Regions from separate parts of the Actinoplanes sp. CA-030573 genome, predicted to be linked through region 2. Evidence: riboswitches for the same ligand, from Rfam matches in the RefSeq annotation. Region 2 holds a riboswitch; each other region holds the start of a gene.
The links. Region 2 has a riboswitch for cobalamin ahead of ACQP2F_RS28970 (VWA domain-containing protein). Riboswitches for the same ligand answer to the same signal wherever they lie in the genome.
Positions count from the first base shown of each region.

Region 1: linked by a shared signal. The riboswitch ahead of ACQP2F_RS20660 (ribonucleoside-diphosphate reductase subunit alpha) and the one ahead of ACQP2F_RS28970 (VWA domain-containing protein) in region 2 are both predicted to bind cobalamin.
Region 3: linked by a shared signal. The riboswitch ahead of ACQP2F_RS32730 (acyl-CoA thioesterase) and the one ahead of ACQP2F_RS28970 (VWA domain-containing protein) in region 2 are both predicted to bind cobalamin.

Region 1 is NZ_CP192038.1:4,432,485-4,439,694, reverse strand. It holds gene ACQP2F_RS20680 (class I SAM-dependent methyltransferase) at 1-2, shown strand, start outside; gene ACQP2F_RS20675 (acyltransferase family protein) at 91-1,278, opposite strand; gene ACQP2F_RS20670 (TIGR03085 family metal-binding protein) at 1,909-2,538, shown strand; partial or broken gene ACQP2F_RS20665 (phosphotransferase enzyme family protein) at 2,585-2,719, shown strand; cobalamin riboswitch at 2,847-3,046, shown strand; gene ACQP2F_RS20660 (ribonucleoside-diphosphate reductase subunit alpha) at 3,159-5,501, shown strand; gene ACQP2F_RS20655 (ribonucleotide-diphosphate reductase subunit beta) at 5,501-6,496, shown strand; gene ACQP2F_RS20650 (pyridoxamine 5'-phosphate oxidase family protein) at 6,530-7,084, shown strand; gene ACQP2F_RS20645 (MFS transporter) at 7,116-7,210, opposite strand, start outside.
Region 2 is NZ_CP192038.1:6,257,609-6,264,818, reverse strand. It holds gene ACQP2F_RS28995 (ATP-binding cassette domain-containing protein) at 1-1,021, shown strand, start outside; gene ACQP2F_RS28990 (SigE family RNA polymerase sigma factor) at 1,088-1,582, shown strand; gene ACQP2F_RS28985 (hypothetical protein) at 1,579-2,751, shown strand; gene ACQP2F_RS28980 (VOC family protein) at 2,768-3,115, shown strand; gene ACQP2F_RS28975 (gluconokinase) at 3,126-4,682, shown strand; cobalamin riboswitch at 4,730-4,920, shown strand; gene ACQP2F_RS28970 (VWA domain-containing protein) at 4,927-7,210, shown strand, end outside.
Region 3 is NZ_CP192038.1:7,127,714-7,134,923, reverse strand. It holds gene ACQP2F_RS32765 (putative bifunctional diguanylate cyclase/phosphodiesterase) at 1-587, shown strand, start outside; gene ACQP2F_RS32760 (superoxide dismutase) at 859-1,488, shown strand; gene ACQP2F_RS32755 (superoxide dismutase) at 1,494-1,775, shown strand; gene ACQP2F_RS32750 (GNAT family N-acetyltransferase) at 1,753-2,301, opposite strand; gene ACQP2F_RS32745 (N-acetyltransferase family protein) at 2,327-2,749, opposite strand; gene ACQP2F_RS32740 (HoxN/HupN/NixA family nickel/cobalt transporter) at 2,756-3,907, opposite strand; gene ACQP2F_RS32735 (Fur family transcriptional regulator) at 4,020-4,508, shown strand; cobalamin riboswitch at 4,822-5,034, shown strand; gene ACQP2F_RS32730 (acyl-CoA thioesterase) at 5,167-5,658, shown strand; gene ACQP2F_RS32725 (LysE family translocator) at 5,655-6,179, shown strand; gene ACQP2F_RS32720 (hypothetical protein) at 6,219-6,554, shown strand; cobalamin riboswitch at 6,551-6,765, shown strand; gene ACQP2F_RS32715 (MerR family transcriptional regulator) at 6,807-7,210, shown strand, end outside.

The DNA of each region.
Region 1 (7,210 bases), 1.8 Mb from region 2:
AGCTCAACGAATATCGGCCGGGCGACGCGCCGTTGCCCAGCTCGACCCGGCGACTGGCGATGGAGCCCGGGCCGATTGCCCGGACCACCTTCAGGACTCCAGCTCGGCCACGGCCACGGCGACCGGCTGCGCCCGGGTCTCCGGTGGGGCCACCCGGGCCGGACGACGACGGGCGCGCATCGCGTCGCGCAGGGCAGCCCAGCTGCGGTGACGTTGGAACGGGATCTCGAACACCGCGGCGAACCAGCGTGCCACCACCAGCGACAGCGGCACCACAATCGCGAGCACGAGCAGGAACCGCGGCAGCCCGGGCGCGACGTGCGGGTAGACGAGCTTCTCGCCGACGATCAGCACGAGCGGCGCGTGGATGAGGTAGAGGCTGTACGAGAACGTGCCAAGACGACGGACCGGCCGGGTGTCGAGCAGCCGGCGCAGCGGGCGCGGGCGGCCGGTCGCCACGGCGGCCAGGAGCAGGGCGATGGCCGGCGCGCAGGCGAGGTCGACCCAGAACAGATGGCCGGCAAATCCTACCGTGCCGCTCAGCACCAGCCAGACCAGCGCCGGAACGGCTGCGGCGAACGCGAACCATTGCCAGGGCAACCGGCGTACGCGGTCACTCGCCCGCAGGATGCCCGCCGCGGCCAGGCCGACCGCGAAGAGCAGAGCGAACTGCGGCGTCAGCCGCATGAGCAGCTGCACCGCGGCGACGTGTGGCGCGAGGACGCCAACCGCTGCCACCACCACGGTCACCACGCTCACCATGACCACCGCGCCGGCCCGGCGCAACAGGAGCAGCATAAGCGGGAACACCACGTACAGCTGGGCCTCGACCGCGATCGACCAGAACGCGCCGTTGGGACTCGGGGAGCCGATGATGTCCTGCAGCAGCAAACCGTAGGCGAACACGGACTTGCCGGTGGGTGCCGACTCACCCGGCTGGAGGACGACGAACCAGGCGATCAGCAGGCTGAAGACCAGGGCAGCCCAGTACGGCGGCAAGATGCGCCAGGCCCGGCGGTACGCGAACCGGGTGCGGCCGCCGAGCCGCCAATCCCGCCGGGCCGGCCCGATGCCGAGCGAGAAGCCGGACAGGGTGATGAAAACGGCGACCGCGAGGTGCCCGTACATGAGCCAGCCGAGCCAGCCGGGCCCCGTGTTGACGGGGAAGCCTACGTACGAGGTGATGTACGCGTGGTGCAGAACCACGAACAGTGCCGCCAGGCCGCGGATGCCGTCCAGGCCGGACACACGGCGATCGTCGGTAACCGCGGTGCTCATCAATTCGCTGTTCCTCTTCTCCGAGCCGCCGGTTCTTCGCTTCGCGCCGCAGGCCCAGGAGGGTCGCTGGCTCCGCCATCCTGGAACGCCCGATCGGACCGGTACATCGGTATTTCGGCCGGACCGCGTGCCCCATCGTCGCTGAGCTGGTCGGCCGACCTGAGGCCTCGTGTCGGCGAAACGACTCAACCGTCCAGGCATATCTGCCACGCAGTCGGCGGCCGGTCTCGGACGCCGGTGCATGAGTCGCTCTGTCGAGAGACTGGCAAGGAAGGCCACCTGATCGCTCTCCGAGGAAGAGGCGAATCCTGTCCGGGCGCGCGGTCTTCCGCCGGCTGCCGCTCCAGTTGCCGATTTCGAGCAGTCGATATCAACCGGGCCGTACACCGGAGCTCGTAACTTCGGCTGCCGTCACCGTGCGGATCGGCGGTCTGGCACATCAACGCTCGGCATGTACGCGGTCGTCGCCCGCAAGGCCGGTTGAGAGCCGACGAGAGCACCGATGCGGAAGACACTAACCGGTGGACCGGTGGGCGACCCGGCTTCATCGGGCAGAAGGCGTGCCGATCAACGTGATCGCCAAGGCGTTGGCGATACGACGGCGGGAGCTGCGGCGGATAAGGTCCAGGAGTGTTCTTCGACGCGGTCGAACGGGCCTCGCTCAGCGACCTGCTGACCGAGCTCGGCCCGGCGGCGCCGACGCTCATCGCACCGTGGGCGACGCGCGATCTCGCCGCGCATCTGATCCTGCGCGACCGCGATCCGCTCGCCGCTCCCGGGCTGGTCGTCCCGGGCCCGTGGGCGCGCTTCGCCGGCCGCCGGCAGGACGCGCTCGCCGCCCGCGACTTCGCCTGGCTGGTCGCGACGCTGCGGTCGGGTCCGCCGCCCGGGTTCTTCCGGCTCGGCTGGGTGCGCCGGCTGCCGAGTCTCAACGAGTTCTACGTGCATCACGAGGATGTGCGCCGCGCCAACGGCCTCGGTTCCCGTACGCACGACGCCGCGCTCGACGACGCCCTGTGGCGCAATGTGCGGCAGTCGGCCTGGTTCCTCGCCCGCCGCGTCCGGGTGGGTCTCGTCCTGCACCGCGCCGGATCGGGCCAGTCCGTCCGGGCGCGGCGCGGGGAGCCGGTCGCGGCGCTGGCCGGCCCGCCGGGCGAGCTGCTGCTCCACCTCTTCGGCCGGCAGCAGGCCGCCGACGTGGAGCTGACCGGTCCCGCCGAGGCGGTAGCCGCCGTGCGCGGCGCCCACTTCGGCATGTGACCCGCGTGATCGGCGAAGCGAGCCTCCGCCGCGCCCTGATCCGTGGCTGCGCCCGGCCGTCACCGCGGCGGTCGAGGCCTACGGGCGCCTGGGACCGGAGACGCTGTCGTGGGGCCCGCTGCACACCGATCCGGCACCGGAGGCGTTCCGCCTGGATCGCGGCTCGGGTAGCTGCGGCGTGATCGACTGGAGCACGGCAATGGCCGGTCCGCTGCTCTACGACCTGGGCTCGGCCGGCTCACCCCAAGCGGCGGACGCGACACGCCGACACAACCAATGGTGTTGCACTTTCTGCCTCACCCCAAGATATGGTGTCTCCCGCAGCTGGTTCGGTGATCCATCCGGGTCGTCGAGGCAAGAGGGAAGCCGGTGTGAATCCGGGACTGCCCCGCAGCGGTGAGTGGGAACGAAAGCCGTCACGAGCACTGGGCCCGGGCCTGGGAAGCGACGGCCGGTAGGAACAACAGCGCCCACGAGTCCGAAGACCTGCCAGCGCGCCGCACGCCGACCGGTGTGCGGCGGTCGAAGGCCGCGCGGGACGGCCGACGCCACCAGCCGGTCTGGCCGAGCCAGCCGGTGGCGTCCGCCCGCGCGTCCGTCAACGGACGAGGGGACGGGGAATGACGACCACCACGACGGTGCCGGAGCAGCGCCGGCACGTCATGCAGGTGCGGAAACGGAACGGCGACCTGGAGACGGTCGACGTCGGCAAGATCGTGCGGGCGGTGGAGCGCCAGGCGGCGGGGCTCGACGAGGTCGACCCGATGCGGGTGGCGACCAAGACGATCAGCGGGCTCTACGACGGCGCCACCACCGCCGAGCTGGACAAGCTGTCGATCCAGACCGCGGCGGAGCTGATCGGCGAGGAACCGCAGTACTCCCGGCTCGCCGCGCGACTGCTCACGGCGTACGTGGACAAGGAAGTTCGCCTTCAGGGTGTCGCGAGCTTCAGCCAATCCATCCGCTACGCGCACGGCCTGGGATTGATCGGGGACGCGACGGCGGAGTTCGTGGCCCGCAACGCGCGCAAGCTGGACGACGCCGTCGATCCGGAGAACGACAGGAGATTCGAATACTTCGGCGTCCGTACGGTGGCCGACCGTTACCTGCTGCGCCACCCGCACACCCGCCTGGTCGTCGAGACACCGCAGTACTGGCTGCTCCGGGTGGCGTGCGGCCTGTCGAGGACGCCGGCCGAGGCGATCGGGTTCTACCGCCTGATGGCGAGCCTCGCCTATCTGCCCAGCTCGCCCACCCTGTTCAACTCCGGCACCCGGCACACCCAGATGTCGTCGTGCTTCCTGGTCGACTCGCCGCGGGACGAGCTCGACTCGATCTACGAGCGCTATCACCAGGTCGCGAAGCTGTCCAAGTTCTCCGGCGGCATCGGCATCTCCTGGTCGCGGATCCGCGGGCGGGGCGCGCTGATCCGGGGCACGAACGGCCGGTCCAACGGCATCGTCCCGTTCCTGAAGACGCTCGACGCCGGGGTCGCCGCGGTCAACCAGGGCGGCCGCCGCAAGGGCGCGGCGTGCGTCTATCTCGAGCCGTGGCACCCGGACGTCGAGGAGTTTCTCGAGCTGCGCGACAACACCGGGGAGGACTCCCGGCGTACGCACAACTTGAACTTGGCGAACTGGATCCCGGACGAGTTCATGCGGCGGGTCGAGGCCGACGAGGACTGGTCGCTGGTCGACCCGTCCGACGCGCCGGAGCTGCCCGATCTGTTCGGTGAGGCGTTCGAGGAGGCCTACAAGCGGGCGGAGAAGAAGGCGGTCCGGACGGTCAAGGCGCGCGACCTCTACGGGCGGATGATGCGGACGCTCGCGCAGACCGGCAACGGGTGGATGACCTTCAAGGACGCGTCCAACCGGCTCTCCAACCAGACCGGCGGGCCCGGCAACACCATCCACCTCTCCAACCTCTGCACGGAGATTCTCGAGGTCAACAGCGACACCGAGACGGCGGTCTGCAACCTCGGCTCGATCAATCTGGGCGCGCACGTCACGGCCGAGGGGGTGGCATGGGAGAAACTGCGCGACACCGTACGTACGGCGGTCGTCTTCCTGGATCGGGTCATCGACATCAACTACTACCCGTCGGACCAGGCCGTCGCCTCCAACCCGCGCTGGCGTCCGGTCGGGTTGGGGCTGATGGGCCTGCAGGACGCGTTCTTCACGCTGCGCCTGCCGTTCGACTCGGCCGCGGCGCGGGAGCTGTCCACCCGCGTACAGGAGGAGATCTTCCTGACCGCGCTGGAGACCTCGGCCGGCCTCGCTTCGGAGTTCGGCCCGCACCCGGCGTTCGGCGAGACGCGCGCCGCCCGGGGCGAGCTGCACCCGCAGCTGTGGGGCGCGACGCCGGCGCAGACCGAGCGCTGGGCCGCGCTGAAGGACCGGATCGCCGCGACCGGCCTGCGCAACTCGCTGCTCGTCGCGATCGCGCCGACCGCCACCATCGCCTCCATCGCCGGCTGCTACGAGTGCATCGAGCCGCAGGTGTCCAACCTGTTCAAGCGCGAGACGATGTCGGGCGAGTTCCTGCAGATCAACACCTATCTGGTACGCGAGCTGAAGGCCCGTGGGCTGTGGACCGCCCCGATCCGCGAGCAGATCAAGCGGGCCGAGGGCTCGGTGCAGGGCATCGCCGAGCTGCCCGCCGACGTGCGTGAGCTGTTCCGTACGGCCTGGGAGCTGCCGCAGCGGGCATTGATCGACCTGGCCGCGGCCCGGGCCCCGTACATCGATCAGTCGCAGTCCTTGAACCTGTTCTTGAGCGCGCCCACCATTGGGAAGCTCTCGTCGATGTATCTGCATGCCTGGAAATCCGGGCTGAAGACGACGTATTACCTGCGCTCGCGGCCCGCGACGCGCATTCAGCAGGCGACCGTCGCGGTGATTCCCGCCTCGGACGCCGTCGCCTGCTCCCTGGAGAACCCCGAATCGTGTGAGGCCTGCCAGTAATGCTGCTCGACCCCGGAATGGACCTGACCCTGCGGCCGATGAAGTACCCGCATTTCTTCGACCACTTCAAGGACGCGATCAAGAACACCTGGACGGTGGAGGAGGTCGACCTGCACTCCGACCTCGCCGACCTGTCCAAGCTGTCGGCGGCCGAGCGGCACCTGGTGTCGCGGCTGGTGGCGTTCTTCGCGACCGGCGACACGATCGTCGCCAACAATCTGGTGCTGAACCTCTATCAGCACGTGAACTCCCCGGAAGGACGGCTTTATCTCTCCCGGCAACTGTTCGAGGAGGCCGTGCACGTCCAGTTCTATCTGAACCTGCTGGACACGTACGTTCCCTCCGAGGAGGCGCGTTTCGAGGCGTTCGCCGCGGTCGAGAACATTCCGTCGATCGCCCGCAAGGCCGAGTTCTGCTTCCGCTGGATCGACTCGATCTTCGAGCTGCGGTCGCTGGCCACGCGCGCCGATCGGCGGGCCTTCCTGCTGAACCTGATCTGTTTCGCGGCGTGCATCGAGGGCCTCTTCTTCTACGGCGCCTTCGCGTACGTCTATTTCCTGCGCTCCCGGGGGCTGCTGCACGGGCTGGCGTCCGGCACGAACTGGGTGTTCCGCGACGAGTCCATGCACATGGCGTTCGCCTTCGACGTCGTCGACACCGTACGGAAGGAGGAGCCGGATCTGTTCGACGGCGAGATGGAGCAGCAGGTACGCGACATGCTCGCCGAGGCCGTCGAGTGCGAGGTGCAGTTCGCCGAGGACCTGCTCGCCCAGGGCGTCTCCGGCCTGTCCCTCGCCGATATGCGTTCCTATCTCGAGCACGTGGCCGACCGCCGGCTGGCCGTGCTCGGCATCGAGCCGCTCTACGGCAGCGGGAACCCGTTCGCCTTCATGGAGTTGCAGGACGTCCAGGAGCTGTCGAACTTCTTCGAGCGCCGCGTCTCCGCGTACCAGGTGGGCGTGACCGGAAGTGTGAGCTTCGACGACGACTTCTGACCGGCCGTCGCCCATGCGTGCCACCATGGGCGCATGGGCAAGGTCTACGCATCGATCGACGGCCGGCTGCGCGAGTTCCTCCTGCGGCAGCCGGTCTTCTTCGTGGCCACCGCGCCGAGCGGCCCGGACGGCCACGTGAACGTCTCACCCAAGGGCGGCCGGGGGTGCCTGGCCGTCCTCGACGAGCACCGGGTGGCCTATCTCGACTACACCGGCAGCGGCGCCGAGACCATCGCCCACCTGCGCGAGAACGGCCGCATCACGCTGATGACGTGCGCCTTCGAGGGCCCGCCGAAGATCGTTCGCCTGCACGGCCGGGGCCGGGTGGCCGTGCCGGAGTCGACCGGGTTCGCGGAGCTGGTGAGGGCCTTCCCGGCGCCGCCGGCCCACGGGCTGCGGGCGGTCATCGAGGTGACCGTCGACCGCATCAGCGACTCGTGCGGCTACCAGGTGCCGCTGATGGCGTACGAAGGCGATCGTGACCTGCTGACCCGCTGGGCCGACCGCAAGACCGACGACGATCTGGCCGAGTACCGGCGGACGCGGAACGCGCAGAGCATCGACGGGCTGCCCGCCCTGGTCGACTGATCTCCCGGCTCTCCTCTCGGCCGCGGCCCTCTCACGTCGGCCGCGCTCCTCGTCTTGGCCTCGCGGCACTCCAGGCGGCGACCGCGGCGGCGACGGCGAGCAGTCCCACCGCCGCGCCGTAGCCGC
Region 2 (7,210 bases):
CGGCGAGATCGTCTTCGAGGGCACCGTGGCGCAGCTGCGCGCGAGCGGGACGCTGACCGGGCGCCACCTCGACGACCGCGCCGCGCTGAAGCCCGATGTCCGCACGCCGTCGGGGTCGCTGGAGATCCGTGGGGCGTCCACGCACAACCTGCGGGACGTCGACGTCGACATTCCGCTCGGCGTGCTGGTCGTGGTCACCGGCGTGGCCGGGTCGGGCAAGAGCTCCCTGATCCACGGCTCGGTGTCGGGGCGCGAGGGGGTGGTGACGGTCGACCAGGGCGCCATCCGGGGATCGCGGCGGAGCAGCCCGGCGACGTACACCGGCCTGCTCGATCCCATCCGCAAAGCGTTCGCGAAGGTCAATGGGGTGAAACCGGCGCTGTTCAGCGCCAACTCCGAGGGCGCCTGCCCGAACTGCAACGGCGCCGGCGTCATCTACACCGATCTCGGGATCATGGCGAGCATGGCGACGACCTGCGAGGTCTGCGAGGGCAAGCGGTTCGACGCGTCGGTGCTCGAGTACCACCTGGGCGGCAAGGACATCAGCGAGGTGCTGGCCATGCCGGTCGGCGAGGCGGTCACGTTCTTCGCCGACGGCGAGGCCAAGACGCCGGCCGCGCACAAGATCCTGTCCCACCTGGCCGACGTCGGGCTCGGCTACCTGACCATCGGGCAGCCGCTGACCACCCTCTCCGGCGGCGAGCGTCAGCGCCTGAAGCTCGCCACCCACATGGGCGAGAAGGGCGGCGTCTACATCCTCGACGAGCCCACCACCGGCCTGCACCTGGCCGACGTGGAAAACCTGCTCGGCCTGCTCGACCGTCTTGTCGACGCGGGCAAGTCGGTGATCGTGATCGAGCACCACCAGGCCGTGATGGCGCACGCCGACTGGATCATCGACCTCGGCCCGGGCGCCGGCCACGACGGCGGTCGCGTGGTTTTCGAGGGCACGCCGGCCGACTTGGTCGCCGCTCGCTCGACGCTGACCGGCGAGCATCTGGCTTCGTATATCGGTGCCTGATCCGATGCAACCCTTCCCCGCCCGCCGGTGTCTTTGGAGGGTGTGAGAGCGGGGAAGGGACACGCGATGGACGACTTCGACGAGTTCGTGCGCACGAGGTCGACCGGGCTGCTGCGCGTGGCGTACCTGCTCACCGGCGATCGCGGCGCCGCCGAGGATCTGCTGCAGGACGTGCTGGAGCAGATGTGCGCCCGCTGGCGGCGCCTGCGCGGCGGCGCGCCCGACGCCTACGCGCGCCAGGCGATCGTCAACCGGGCCACCAACCGGTGGCGGAAACGGAAACGGAGACCCGAGACCGGGCTCGGGGATCACGACGTACGCGCGCCCGACCACAGCGACGACGTCACCCTGCGCGAGTCGGTGGTGGCCGCGCTGCGCCAGCTGCCGCCCAGGCAGCGCGCCGCCGTCGTCCTGCGCTACCTCGACGACCTGCCGGTGGGCGAGGTCGCGGCCGCGCTCGACTGCAGCGCCGGAACGGTGAAGAGCAACACGGCGCGGGGTCTGGAGAAGCTGCGTGCGGTTCTCGGGCCGGAGCTCGTGCGAGAGGGGGAGCGGCAGTGACCGACACCGATATCCATGTCGCGCTGGAGCGGGCCACCGAGCATCTGAGCCCGCCGCCCGACCTGCTCGAGCGGGTGCGCGCGGGCGGCCGGCGCCGGGTCGTGCGCCGCCGGGCCGTGCTGTTCGGCGGCCTCGGTGCGGCGGTGGCGGCGGCCGGGTCGCCGCTGGCGCTCGGGCGTGGCCGCGGCGGCGAGGTCGCCGACCCGGTGACCCGCGGCGACCTGGCCGGCGACCGGCAGTTCCTGCAGGAGGCCCGGGCCGCCTGGAGCCGTGGCGCCGACGCGTTCGAGACCCGGTCGCGGCCGCACGTGCTGTGGGCGGGCACCACCCCGGCCGGGCCGGCCGCGCTGATCAGCCAGCGCGCGACCGTCGAGACCGCCCCGCAGGACCTGCTGGGCTGGGTCGAGCCGGTCGCCGGCGGCGGCCTGCGCGGCACCGGCTCGGTGCGGCTGATGCCGCCGGGCAAGGTCGAGCCAGGGGCGATCCTGATCGGCGAGCGGCGCGACGTGCTGGTGGTCGCCGATCTCGGGCAGCCGGTCGACCTGTCGGCCGACTACTCGTTCGACGAGGACGGGAAGGTGCGGCGGACGTACAGCCGGGTCTCGTCGGGGGCCGACTGGGTGTTCGTGCGCCGGGTGGCGCCGCAGGCGGAGAACGTGCGGATCGCCATGATCCGGGCCGGCCTGGGCGAGGGCATCCCGCTCGACAACTTCGGGGACGTGGTGCACGAGAAGACCAACCAGGTGCCCGAGCTGCTCGACCGGCGGCTGCCCGGCGCCACCGGGCCGTGGGAGATGCCGGGCGGCTACGACGACCTGTTCGGCTACCACGCGCAGACCGGGCTGGGCGCCTGGCAGATCAGCGGCGCCACGCCGGACGGCCGGCAGTTCACGGTGCGGACGCTGCCGCTGGAGGACACGGTCCGGGCGTTCTGGTTCCTCGGCGGGCCCGAGCCGCATTACGCGGGCCTGATGCGCGACGGCGTGGTGCGGGTGCGGCTGCCCGGCCAGCAGGGCGTGGTGGTGGCCGTGCTCAACGCGACGCTGCGCTACCGCACCCGCGGGGCCTGGATCCCGGTGAGCGACGTGGCGCTGCTGCCCGACGCCGCGACCGAGCTCGAGGTGCGGCCGCGGGGCGGCGGTGATCCGAGGACCGTGCCGTTGCCGTGACGGATAGGTTGGGGTCGTGACGATTCAGGGCCTGCGCCGGATCATCGTGTCGGTGGCGGATCTCGACCGGGCGCTCGCGCTGTATCGCGACGCGCTCGGCCTGGCCGAGAAATACCGGACGGAAGAGATCGCCATGCTCGGCGACCCGGAGGTGCTGCTGCACCGGCGGCCGCCCACCCCGGGCCGGGCCGGGGTCGCGGCGAGCTATCTGGTCGACGACGTCGACGCCGTCACCGCCGCCGCCGAGAAGGCCGGCGCCGCGGTGATCGACCCGCCGGCCGTGCAGCCGTGGGGCGAGCGGCAGGCGGTGCTCACCGATCCGGACGGGCACGTCTTCTGTCTGGTGAGCCCGGGTAACGGGTAAGAGCGTCGCCATGGACGTCGTGATCGGCATCGACACCGGTACCACCGCCACCAAGGGCATCGCGGCCACCGCCGACGGCCGGCTGCGGGCGCACACCAGCGTCCACTATCCACTCGCCGTGCCCGGCCCGGGCCGCGCCGAGCTCGACCCCCAGCACCTGATCGACGCGGCGGTCAAGGCGCTCACCGACGTGGCCGCCGCCTGCCGCGAGCAGGGTGACGCGGTGCGGGCCGTCAGCCTGAGCGCGTTCCTGCACGCCCTGGCCCCGATGGACGCCGCCGGCCGCCCGCTCGGCCCGTTGGTCACCTGGGCCGACAACCGGGCCGGCGCCCAGTGCGACGAGATCATCGCGGCCGGCCGCGACAAGGCGCTGCAGGCCCGCACCGGCACGCCCGTGCATCCGATGTCGCCGCTCACCAAGCTCGCCTGGTGGCGGGCCACCGACCCCGAGCGGCTGCGGTCGACGCCGCGGTGGGGCGGGGTCAAGGAGCTGGTGCTGACCGCCCTCGCCGACGCGCCGTTCCTGCTCGACCTGTCGGTGGCCTCGGGCACCGGCCTTTACGACATCCACTCCCGCACGTGGGATCCCGAGGCGCTCGACATCGCGGGCGCCCGGCCCGGCCAGCTGGCCGAGGTCGTGCCGACCACCACCGTCCTGAAGCTGCGCCCCTCGATCGCGTCGGCGGCCGGGCTGCCGGCCGGCACCCCACTGGTGATCGGCGCGGCCGACGGGCCGCTGGCCAACCTCGGCCTCGGCGCCACGCCGGCCGGCGTCGCGGCCGTCTCGCTCGGCACCAGCGGCGCCCTGCGCACGGTCGTCGACCGGCCCACCGCCGACGCCGCCGGGCGGCTGTTCTGCTACGCGCTGACCGAGGACCGCTGGGTCATCGGCGGTGCGGTCAACAACGCCGGCTCGGTGGTGCGCTGGGCCGGGCAGAGCTTCGCGTCCGGCTTCGAGCGCCCCGGCGCCGAGGGCGAGGACGAGGACGAGCGCGACGCCGCCCTGCTCATGGAGGCGCAGAGCGTGGCGCCGGGCAGCGACGGGCTGCTCTGCCTGCCCTACCTGCTGGGCGAGCGCGCGCCGTGGTGGCGGGCCGGCATGCGCGGCGCCTACCTCGGGCTGCGCCGCGAGCACGGCCGCGCCCACCTGGTGCGCTCGGCGGTCGAGGGCGTGTGCCAGCAGCTGGCGCTGGTCCGCGACTCGTTCGCGGCCGAGGGCTTCCCGGTCACCGAGGTGCGGGCGACCGGGGGAGCGGTCGCGTCCGAGCTGTGGGTGGGCGTGCTGGCGGCCGCCCTCGACCTGCCGGTGGCGATCGCCGGCACCCCCGAGGGCACCGCGCTCGGCGCCTGCCTGCTCGGCCTGCACGCGCTGGGCGACCTGCCCGACCTCGACCGCGCCGCCGCGCTGATCGCGATCGGCACGCCGACCCGGCCCGACCCCGAGAACGCCGCCCTCTACGCCCGCCTGCGCCCGCTGATCGAGAAGTCGGCCCTGGCCACCATGGATATCGTGCGCGAGCTCGACCGCCTGGCCCCGCCGCTGGAGACGGCCGCCCACCCGTCTTAGAGATGGTGGTCACCGCTGGTCACGTTGACGGTCCGCCCGGCGGTGCGAAAGCATGGCGGGCGAGCGGTAGCGGAGGAACCCGGTGCGATTCCGGGACGGTCCCGCCACTGTGACCGGGTAGTGACCCGTCCCGTCGTCGTGGCCCATCGCCACGGCGTTTTGTCGTCGCGGCGTTCAGCGGTGTCGGGGAGCGTCGATCCGGGAGCCAGGAACTCCGGCCGCTCGTGACGCTCATCGTCCGGGCGTGGACACCCGGGCAGAAGGGACCTCCGTGACGCCGTACCCGTTCTCGGCCGTGGTCGGGCTTGCCGACCTGCGCCTCGCGCTGTTGCTCACCGCTGTCTCGCCGGATGTCGGCGGGGTTCTGGTGCGAGGAGAGAAGGGAACGGCGAAGAGCACGGTGGTGCGTGCCCTGGCCGCGCTGCTCCCGCCGGTCACGGTGGTCCGCGGCTGCCGCTTCGCCTGCGATCCGGCGGCGCCCGACCCGGCCTGCCCGGACGGCCCGCACGCGGCGCGCCCCGACGGCCCGCATCCGGCCGGCTCCGACGGCCCGCACGCGGCCGGCTCCGACGGCCCGCACGCGGCCGGCTCCGACGGCCCGCATCCGGCCGGCTCCGACGGCCTGCACCCGGCCGGCTCCGACGTCTCGCTCTCGGCCGGTATCCCGGCGCTGTCCCGGCCGGCCGCGCTGGTCGAGCTGCCGGTGGGGGCGACCGAGGACCGGGTGGTGGGCACGCTCGACATACAGCGTGCGCTGGCCGACGGGGTCAAGGCGTATGAGCCGGGCCTGCTCGCGGCCGCGCACCGCGGCGTGCTCTACGTCGACGAGGTCAACCTGTTGCCCGATCACCTGGTCGACCTGCTGCTGGACGCGGCGGCGATGGGCCGGGCCCACGTCGAGCGGGACGGGGTGTCGGTCAAGCACGCGGCCCGGTTCCTGCTGGTCGGCACCATGAACCCGGAGGAGGGCGAGCCCCGGCCGCAACTGGTCGACCGGTTCGGCCTGGTGGTGACCGTCGGGGCGCCGCGCGAGGCCCGGGAAAGGGCCGAGGTGGTGCGGCGGCGGCTGGCGTACGAGGCCGGCCCCGGCGACTTCGCGGTGCGTTTCGCCGACGACGAGCACGCGCTGTCGCAGCGGATCGTCGCGGCCCGGGAACGGCTGCCGCGGGTCGTCCTGCCGGACGGCGAGCTCGACCGGATCGCCCGGGTCTGCCTCGCCTACGGGGTGGACGGCATGCGCGCCGACATCGTGGTGGCCCGGTGCGCGGTGGCCCTGGCCGCGTGGCACGGCCGGGAGCGGGTCACGGCCGGCGACGTGCGCGACGCCGCCCGCCTGGCCCTGCCGCACCGGCGGCGGAAGGACCCGCTCGACCCGCCCGGCACCGACGAGCAGCGGCTCGAGGAGGCGCTGGCGGAGGCCGAGGCCGAGCTCGAACGCGAACGCGAACGCGCCGATCGGGAGCGAACCGAGCGGGAGTGCGCCGAGCGGGAGGAGCGCGAGCGCGACGGCGGCCCGGACGACGACCCCGACGGTGGCGGCTCGCCGACCGGCGGTCCCGACGATGCCAGCCCCGACGGCTCGGGCGGCTCCGACAGCTCGGGCGGCTCGGGCAACTTCGGTGGCCCAGGCCGTTCTGGTGGCTGGAGCGGCTCCGGTACCCCGGGCGACATTTCGGGAAAGTCGGATTTGGGAGCCAGGAGAGGCGTGGGTGCGGCGGATGGGACCGAACACGGCGGAGCAGGACGGGGCGGGCCGGGACAGGGCGGCCTGGAGCAGAGCGGGCCGGGACAGGGCGGGCCGGGGCAGGGCGGGCCGGGACAGAGTGAGCCGGGGCAGGGCGGGCCGGGGCAGGTCGCGGTTGCGGGGAGTCCCTATCGGACCCGGACGCTCTCGATTGCCCGTCGTGGGGAGGGTGGGCATGCGGGGCGGCGGTCGCCGGCGTTCTCGCGGCGCGGGCGGGTGATCGGCTCGCGCGAGCCGCGCGGCAAGCTGGCCGGGGCGCCGCATCTGCCCGCCACCCTGCGGGCCGCGCTGCACCGCGGCGCGCGGGACGTCCGCCCCCGCGACCTGCGCGAGTCGGTGCACGTCGGCCGCGAGGCGAACCTGGTGCTGTTCGTGGTCGACGCCTCGGGGTCGATGGCCGCCCGCAAGCGGATGGCCATCGTGAAGACCGCGGTGCTGTCGCTGTTGCGGGACGCCTACCAGCGGCGGGACCGGGTCGGGATGATCACCTTCCGCGGGCACGACGCCGAGCAGGTGCTGCCGCCCACGTCCAGCCATGAGGTCGGGGTGCTGCGGCTCGCCGCCCTGCGCACGGGGGGACGCACGCCGCTGGCCGCCGGTCTGCGCCGGGCCGCCGCCACCATCGCCACCGAGCGCCGCCGGGACCCGCGTCGGCGGCCGCTGCTGATCGTGGTCACCGACGGCCGTGCCACCAGCGGGCCGGACCCGGTCACCGTGGCGCCCGCCCTGGCCGGGGTGGCCACCGTGATCGTCGACTGCGAGTCCGGCCCGGTACGCCTCGGCC
Region 3 (7,210 bases), 870 kb from region 2:
AGATCGGCGCCTGGATCATCGATCAGGTCTGCGCTCAGATCGCGGCCTGGCGCCACGAGTTCGGCCCCGACTTGTTGAGCTCGGTGAGCGTCAACGTCTCGGCCCGGCAACTGCTCGACCCGGCGCTGCCCGCCGTGCTGACCGCGGCACTGGACCGGCACGGCGTACCCCCGCGGCAGCTCACCGTCGAGATCACCGAGACCGCGGTGTTCAGCGGCAGCCGGGCCCTGGCCGCCGTCCACGCACTGTCCGAGCTCGGCTGCAGCATCGCGCTGGACGACTTCGGCACCGGGCACTCCTCGCTCGGGCTGTTGCGCACCTGCCCGGTCGACGTCATCAAGGTCGACAAGTCGTTCGTCGACGAACTCGGCGGCACCGCGCAGCAGGAGGCCATCGCGGCCGCGCTGGCCGGACTCGCCAGCACGCTGGGCTTACGTACGGTGGCCGAGGGCGTCGAGACCGCGGCCCAGGCCGAGCGGCTGTTCGAGCTCGGCTACCGGCGCGCACAGGGCTTCCTGTTCGCCCGGCCGCTTCCGGCCGCCGAGATCGGCGCCATGCTGCGGCAGCAGGAACGCGCCGCTGCCTGAGCCCGCCGCAATCGCAGAGGAAGACGAGCGGCAAGCCGCTGTAATGCCGTCGGGGTTGGCCCTTCCTTGGCCGTGGCCGCCGTATTTGTCGAGCCCGCCAAGGATGAGCCGGCGCAAGGCGTCCCGGCGAGCTGGATCATCGCGGCCGAGACGCCTCAAGACGCCACTTCACACCGCGAACAGCGGTGAGTGCCGCCTGCGGTGGGCTCAACGCCCGATTGCCATCGTGAGGTAGTTGCCAAAGTATGGCAATAAGGGAAGGCTGTGGGTCATGGCGATCTACACGCTTCCCGACATGCCCTACGACTACGGCGCGCTCGAGCCCGCCATGAGCGGGCAGATTCTCGAGCTGCATCACAGCAAGCACCACGCCGCGTACGTCAAGGGCAGCAACGACACCCTCGACCAGCTCGCCGAGGCCCGCGACAAGGGCGACTACCACGCCCTGGTCGGCCTGGAGAAGACCCTGGCGTTCAACCTGTCCGGGCACGTGCTGCACTCGATCTTCTGGAACAACCTGCGGCCCGGATCCAGCGCCGACCGGCCGGACGGCGAACTCGCGGCCGCGATCGAGGAGCACCTGGGCTCGTTCGACGCGTTCGCTGCCCAGCTGTCGACCGTGACCAAGGGCGTGCAGGGCTCCGGGTGGGGCGTGCTGGCTTGGGAACCACTGTCGCAGCGCCTGATCGTCGAGCAGGTGTATGACCATCACGGCAACGTCGGGCAGGGCTCGACGCCGATCCTGGTGTTCGACGCCTGGGAGCACGCCTACTACTTGCAGTACAAGAACGTGCGGCCGGACTACGTCGACCGGCTGTGGAACCTGGTCAACTGGGTCGATGTCACGAAACGGTTCGACGCCGCCCGGGCCGCCGGCAACCCGATCATCGTCGCTCCCTGACGCTGATGGGTGACGCCGACCCGGCCGCGGCCGCCGCTGCGGCGTTCGCCGGCGCCCAGCGCGCCGCCGGGGCCATCGCGGCCAAACACCGCGGTGACCTCGACGGCGCCGCCGAGCTGCTGGCTGCCTTCCCGGATGCGGACGCCCGCGCCCATTCGTTTCAGCTGCTGGCCGAACTCGCGCTGAGCATTCTGCGCGCGCAGACCGGCCAGTCGATGGACGAGCTGGTCCAGGAACTCAGCCTGCACATCGCCGCCGCGGCGATCAGCGGACCGCCAGCAGGGTGAGGTCCTTAGTGAACAGCACTAGTGGATGCCCGCCGGCCCGGTAGGTGAACTGCCGCTGCCAGCCGGTCTGCTCGTAGAGCGCGACCGCCGGGGCCTGCGGATGGGTGGCCAGCCACGCTCGCGGGGCATCGGCAACAAGCTCGGCCAGCAGCCGGCGGCCGAGGCCCTGCCGCTGCCACGACGGGGCGACCATCAGCTCGGCCACCACCAGGGCCGGGGCCACCAGCAACGCGGCCAGCTCCGGCGGTACGGCGTCGCGAACCGCGCGGTCGTGTTCAGTGGCTTCGGGCAGGGTCGCCGGCGCAGGCCAGCCGTAGGCGGCGGCGACCACGGTGGTGCCGGATCGGGCGATGACGCCGCGGGCGCCGGGGTAGCTCGTCTGCCGGTGCAGCCGGTCCGGGTAGCCGTCGGTCTCGGCGGCCGGTTCGTTCCACGGCGGCGCGGCGAAGCACTGCCGGTAGATCACCGCGAGCTGCTGCTGATGCTCGCGCAGGCCGGCAGCGTCCACGCCCACGATCGTCACCACGGCCGCGCTCCTCTCCAGCGATTGGTCAGGCGGTGTCGCGGCTGAGGATGATGCTGTAGTCGCGAAAGCCCAGCGCCCGCCAGAACCCGAGCGCGCGTTCGTTGTGCACGAGCGCGTCGAGCCTGACCGGCGCCCGCCGCCATCCGCCCGCCAGGAGTGTGAACGCCTGCCGGCCGAGGCCGGTGCGGCGGCGGTGGCGGACGACGAAGAACTGGCGGACGTAGATGCCGTCCTCGTCGTCGCGCCACACCCCGTACGCCACCGGCTCGCCGTCGTCCTCGACGACCGCCACGTGATACACCTCGCCGGTGATCCAGCGGCGCATCCGATCGGCCAGTTCGTCATCGGTGGCGGTGCTGTGATGCCGCTGGTCCTCGATGAGCTGCCGGTTGAGCGCGGCCAGCAGCCCGATGTCGGAGACCGTGGCCGCGTGAACCGTCAGCCGCATTGTCGGCTACTCCGCAGCGGCGGAGGGGGCGAGGTTGGCCGACCAGCGTTCCTCGACTCGGCCGAACCGCCAGACGGCGATGGCGACGATCCAGGCGAGGAAGAACAGGCCGACGATGCCGTAGCCGGCGTAGTCGAGTGGGATGTCGGCGATCGCGGCGAGCGGGCCGGTGGTGATGTTGGCCTGGTCGGCCAGCACCCCGATGAGTTCGACGGTGCCGATGATCAGGGCGACGGCGACCGAGATCGAGGTGATGGTGATGTTGTAGAAGACCTTGCGGACCGGCTTGGCGAACGCCCAGCCGTAGGCGGCGTTCATGAACACCCCGTCGATGGTGTCCATCAGGCACATGCCGGCGGCGAACAGGATCGGCAAAACGAGGATCGAGTAGAACGGCAGGTTGAACGCGGCCGCCCCGCCGGCCAGGACGAGCAGGCCGACCTCGGTGGCGGTGTCGAAGCCGAGTCCGAACAGGACGCCGATCGGGTAGATGTGCCAGGCCTTGCGGACGCTCTTGGTCAGGCCGCCGAGGAACCGGTTCATGAAGCCGCGCTTGTTGAGCTGGTCCTCCAGGGCTTCTTCGTCGTAGACGCCGCGGCGCAGGTCGCGGAAGACCTTGATGATGCCGAACAGCACGACCAGGTTGAGGATGCCCAGGATCCACAGGAAGACCCCGGACACGGAGGCGCCGATGACGCCGGTGACCGAGTGCAGTTCTGAGTCGTCGTTCTCGACCTGCCCGGCCAGGGCCTTGACGCCGACCGAGAGCAGGAAGGCGAGGCAGAAGACGATCGTGGAGTGGCCGAGGGAGAACCAGAAGCCGACCGACAGCGGTTTGCGGCCGCCGCCGTTGTTGGTGTTGTCCTGCATCAGCTTGCGGGTGGTGTTGTCGACCGCTGCGATGTGGTCGGCGTCGAAGGCGTGCCGCAGGCCGAAGGTGTAGGCCAGGATGCCGACGCCGACGGTGAAGACGGGGTGGTCGCCGCCGAGGCTGAAGTGTTTCGGGGCGACGAAGCCGAGCAGCGTGACGAACCCGATGACGTGCAGCAGGACGATGAAGGCGCCCATGCCGGCCAGCGAGCTCCAGTCCTGCGGGGTCAGGCTCTGCCGGAATCGGGAGAAGCGGGACACGTCCACGGCCATCTGGGTATCGGTCACGTCTGTCTTCTTCCGCGAGGGTGCTCGATACCCGGACGCTAACCCGCACGGATCTACTATTGCAAGGTTGTGGCGATAGCGTGATTGTGGCAACTGGGACCGGGGAGGCGTAGTGACAGCGGAAGCAGATGCTCGGCTCAACGCGATCCGGGATCACGTCCGCGCTGGTGGCCGCCGGTGGACTTTCGCGAAGAACGCGATCGTCGGCACGCTGATGGACGCCGAGCGGCACCTGTCGCCGCGGCGGATCTACGAGACCCTGCTTCCGGCCCATCCGCAGCTGGACCACTCCACGGTCTACCGGGCGTTGCAGGTGCTCGTCGACGAGGGCGTCGTGCACAGCCTCGACCGGCGCGGCGAGGCCCGTTACGGGCTGGCCGACCGCCCGCATCATCACGTCGTCTGCGGCGACTGCGGACGCGTCGCCGAAGTTGCCGCCGCGGACGGTGTGCAGGAGTTGCTGACCATGGTCGGGTCGCGGACCGGTTTCTCCTTCGCCGGTCAGAGCCTGACCCTCACCGGCCGCTGCGCGCGGTGCTCGACAGCGTCAGCGGCCGGCGGCGGCCTGGATGGCGTACTGAACAGCGAGGGCGGTCGTTAGCACCCCGAGAGCAGGCGTAGTGCTCGCTCGGGCGGATGTGGTTGCAGGCGGGCACCGAGGTAACCGCCGCCGAGACCGCTGAGCAGGCCCAGAATCTAGTCGGGGTTGAGGTGGCCGCCGGTCGTTGCCGCGAAAACGAGATAGCCGGCCGCTCCGGCGGTCGAGGTCAGGAACGTGGAGGCGAGCACGGCCGGGGCCGGTTCGGTGATCCAGGTAAGCCGCCCACCCGCAGCATAAGAGAGGCTGGTGATGCGTGGCTGCGGTGAATGGCTGGGGTGATAAGCATCGCGTCGCCCGTCGCCGCCAGATCGCTATGCTCGGCCTCAGCGCTGGTTCACCCGATCTCCTTGGTGGGGTGTCGTAAGAGGGAACCCGGTGGGATTCCGGGACTGCCCCGCAGCGGTGAGCGGGAACGACCGCCGTCACACAGCACTGAACCCCTTCGCACGGGTTTGGGAAGCGACGGCCAGTAGGCGTTTGTTGGCTGCCCGCGAGTCCGAAGACCTGCCCGCGTCGCGTACGCCGCCCGGCGTGCGTTTGCTGTCGGCCTCGCGGGTGGGCCGGACATGTCAACGTCACCGGCGAGCCGAGACCGGGGCGCTGCCCGCTGTCTGCCTTCCGCGCGATCGTTGGTCGCGGAACGGAGCGGAAGGTAGCGATGACAGAATCTGGTCGTGCGCCGTCGGCGTCGCAACTGACCCTGTCGCAGATCATGGACCAGCACCACACCAACCTGATGGGCACGGTGCACGGCGGCCGGATCCTCAACCTCATCGACTCGGTCGCCGGGGTCGTCGCGGCCCGCCACTCCGATGGTCCCGCGGTCACCGCGGCGATGGACGAGACGTTGTTCCTGCAGGCCGTTCGGGTCGGTGACGTCGTGCACGTGCAGGCCCGGATCACCTGGGCCGGGCGCAGCTCGATGGAGGTCGCAGTCAAGGTCACCGCCGACCGGTGGGACCGGGCGGTGCCGCCAACGGTCGTGGCTACCTCCCATCTGGTGATGGTCGCGGTCGACGACGACGGCAAACCGCGTACTGTGCCGGCGCTGTTGCCGGAGACCGACGAGGACCGGCAGGCCTTCCATCAGGCGGAGATCCGCCGCCGGCACCGTCTCGCCCTGCGGGGCGCGCTGGAGGGACGGCCGTGATCTCGACGTCGGTGCTGCTGGGCTACCTGACCGCGATCGTCCTGCTGATGATCACTCCCGGTCCGGACATGATGTTCGTGATCACCAACGCCGGCCGCTACGGCGCCCGGGCCGGCATGGTCGCCGCGCTCGGTGTCGCGACCGGTAACGCTTTCGTGCGGGGATTGGTGACGAATCTGCTCAACCCGAAGATGATCCTGTTCAGCGTGGCGTTCTTGCCGCAGTTCGTACGGCCCGCCGCCGGGCAGGTGACCGGCCAGCTGATCACCCTTGGCGTCCTGTTCATCACCGTACAGCTCGCCGTGGACATCACCCTGGCCGCCACGGCGGGGCGGCTCGGCGCGCGGCTGGCCCGCGGCCGTACGGCACGGTGGCTCAACTGGGGGGGTGCGCGGCCGTTTGCGTCGCGCTCGGCGTCCGGCTGGCGTGGGGGTGATCCGATGAGTTCTCCCGAGGAGCGGACCGGCGCCACCAGGTGTGCCCCTACTCCAACGCCACCCGCGGCTGATCGCTCTGGCTAAAGTTGGCCGGTGAGCGAAACGATCATCGACGGATGCACGGTGACGGTGTGCCGAGACTGCTGTTGCGGTAACGCGCTCAAGCATCCGTCGACCGATCACGACGCTCAGCTCGACCGGCTGCGCGCCGAGATCGGCGACGGCCACCGGGTGCGGACCAGTGTGTGCTTGGACGTGTGCGAGCAGGCCAACGTCATGGTGGTCCACCCGACCGCGACAGCCCGCCGCTCGGGCGCCCGGCCGGTCTGGTTCGGACTGGTCCTCGACGACGCGATCCTCACCGACCTGCTCGGTTGGGTACACGCCGGCGGCCCGGGGCAGGCCGAGATCCCGGCGCCGCTGGAGCTGTCGGTGATTACAGCGCCTGGCCGGCAGTAAGCTGTGGGGGCAGTCGGTTCGCCCGCCCCTGGCCGGGGGTGAGCGTCGTAAGAGGGAACCCGGTGTGATTCCGGGACTGCCCCGCAGCGGTGAGTGGGAACGACCGCCGTCACAGAGCACTGGACCCGAGCTGGGTCCGGGAAGCGACGGCCAGTAGGAAGCGTGCCGGACGCCCACGAGTCCGAAGACCTGCCACTGCCCACACCCGATGCGGGTGTGGTCGTTGTCGGTGACCTCGAGGGCGGGTCGGCGGTGGATGACACCAGGGGGCTCAGCCCCGGATTACTCGCGCGGCGACTCGGCGTGGCCCCGACGACGCTGCGTACCTGGCATCAGCGCTACGGGCTCGGCCCGACCGGGCATCAGGCCGGCCGGCACCGGCGCTACACGCCGCCCGACGTGGCCGCGCTGACCGTGATGGCCCGGCTCACCGCTCGCGGCATGCCGGCCGCCGAAGCCGCCCGGATGGCGCGCCGCGAGGTCACCCCGTGGCCGGCCGAGCATCCGGTGACCGACCAGAGCACACAGTCAGCGGCGCGCGGGCTGGCCCGGGCCGCCCGCCGCCTCGACGTGCTGAGCCTGCACGAGACACTGCGGGCCGCGGTCACCGCCCACGGAGTCGTGCACACCTACCACACCCTGGCCGGGCCGGCGTA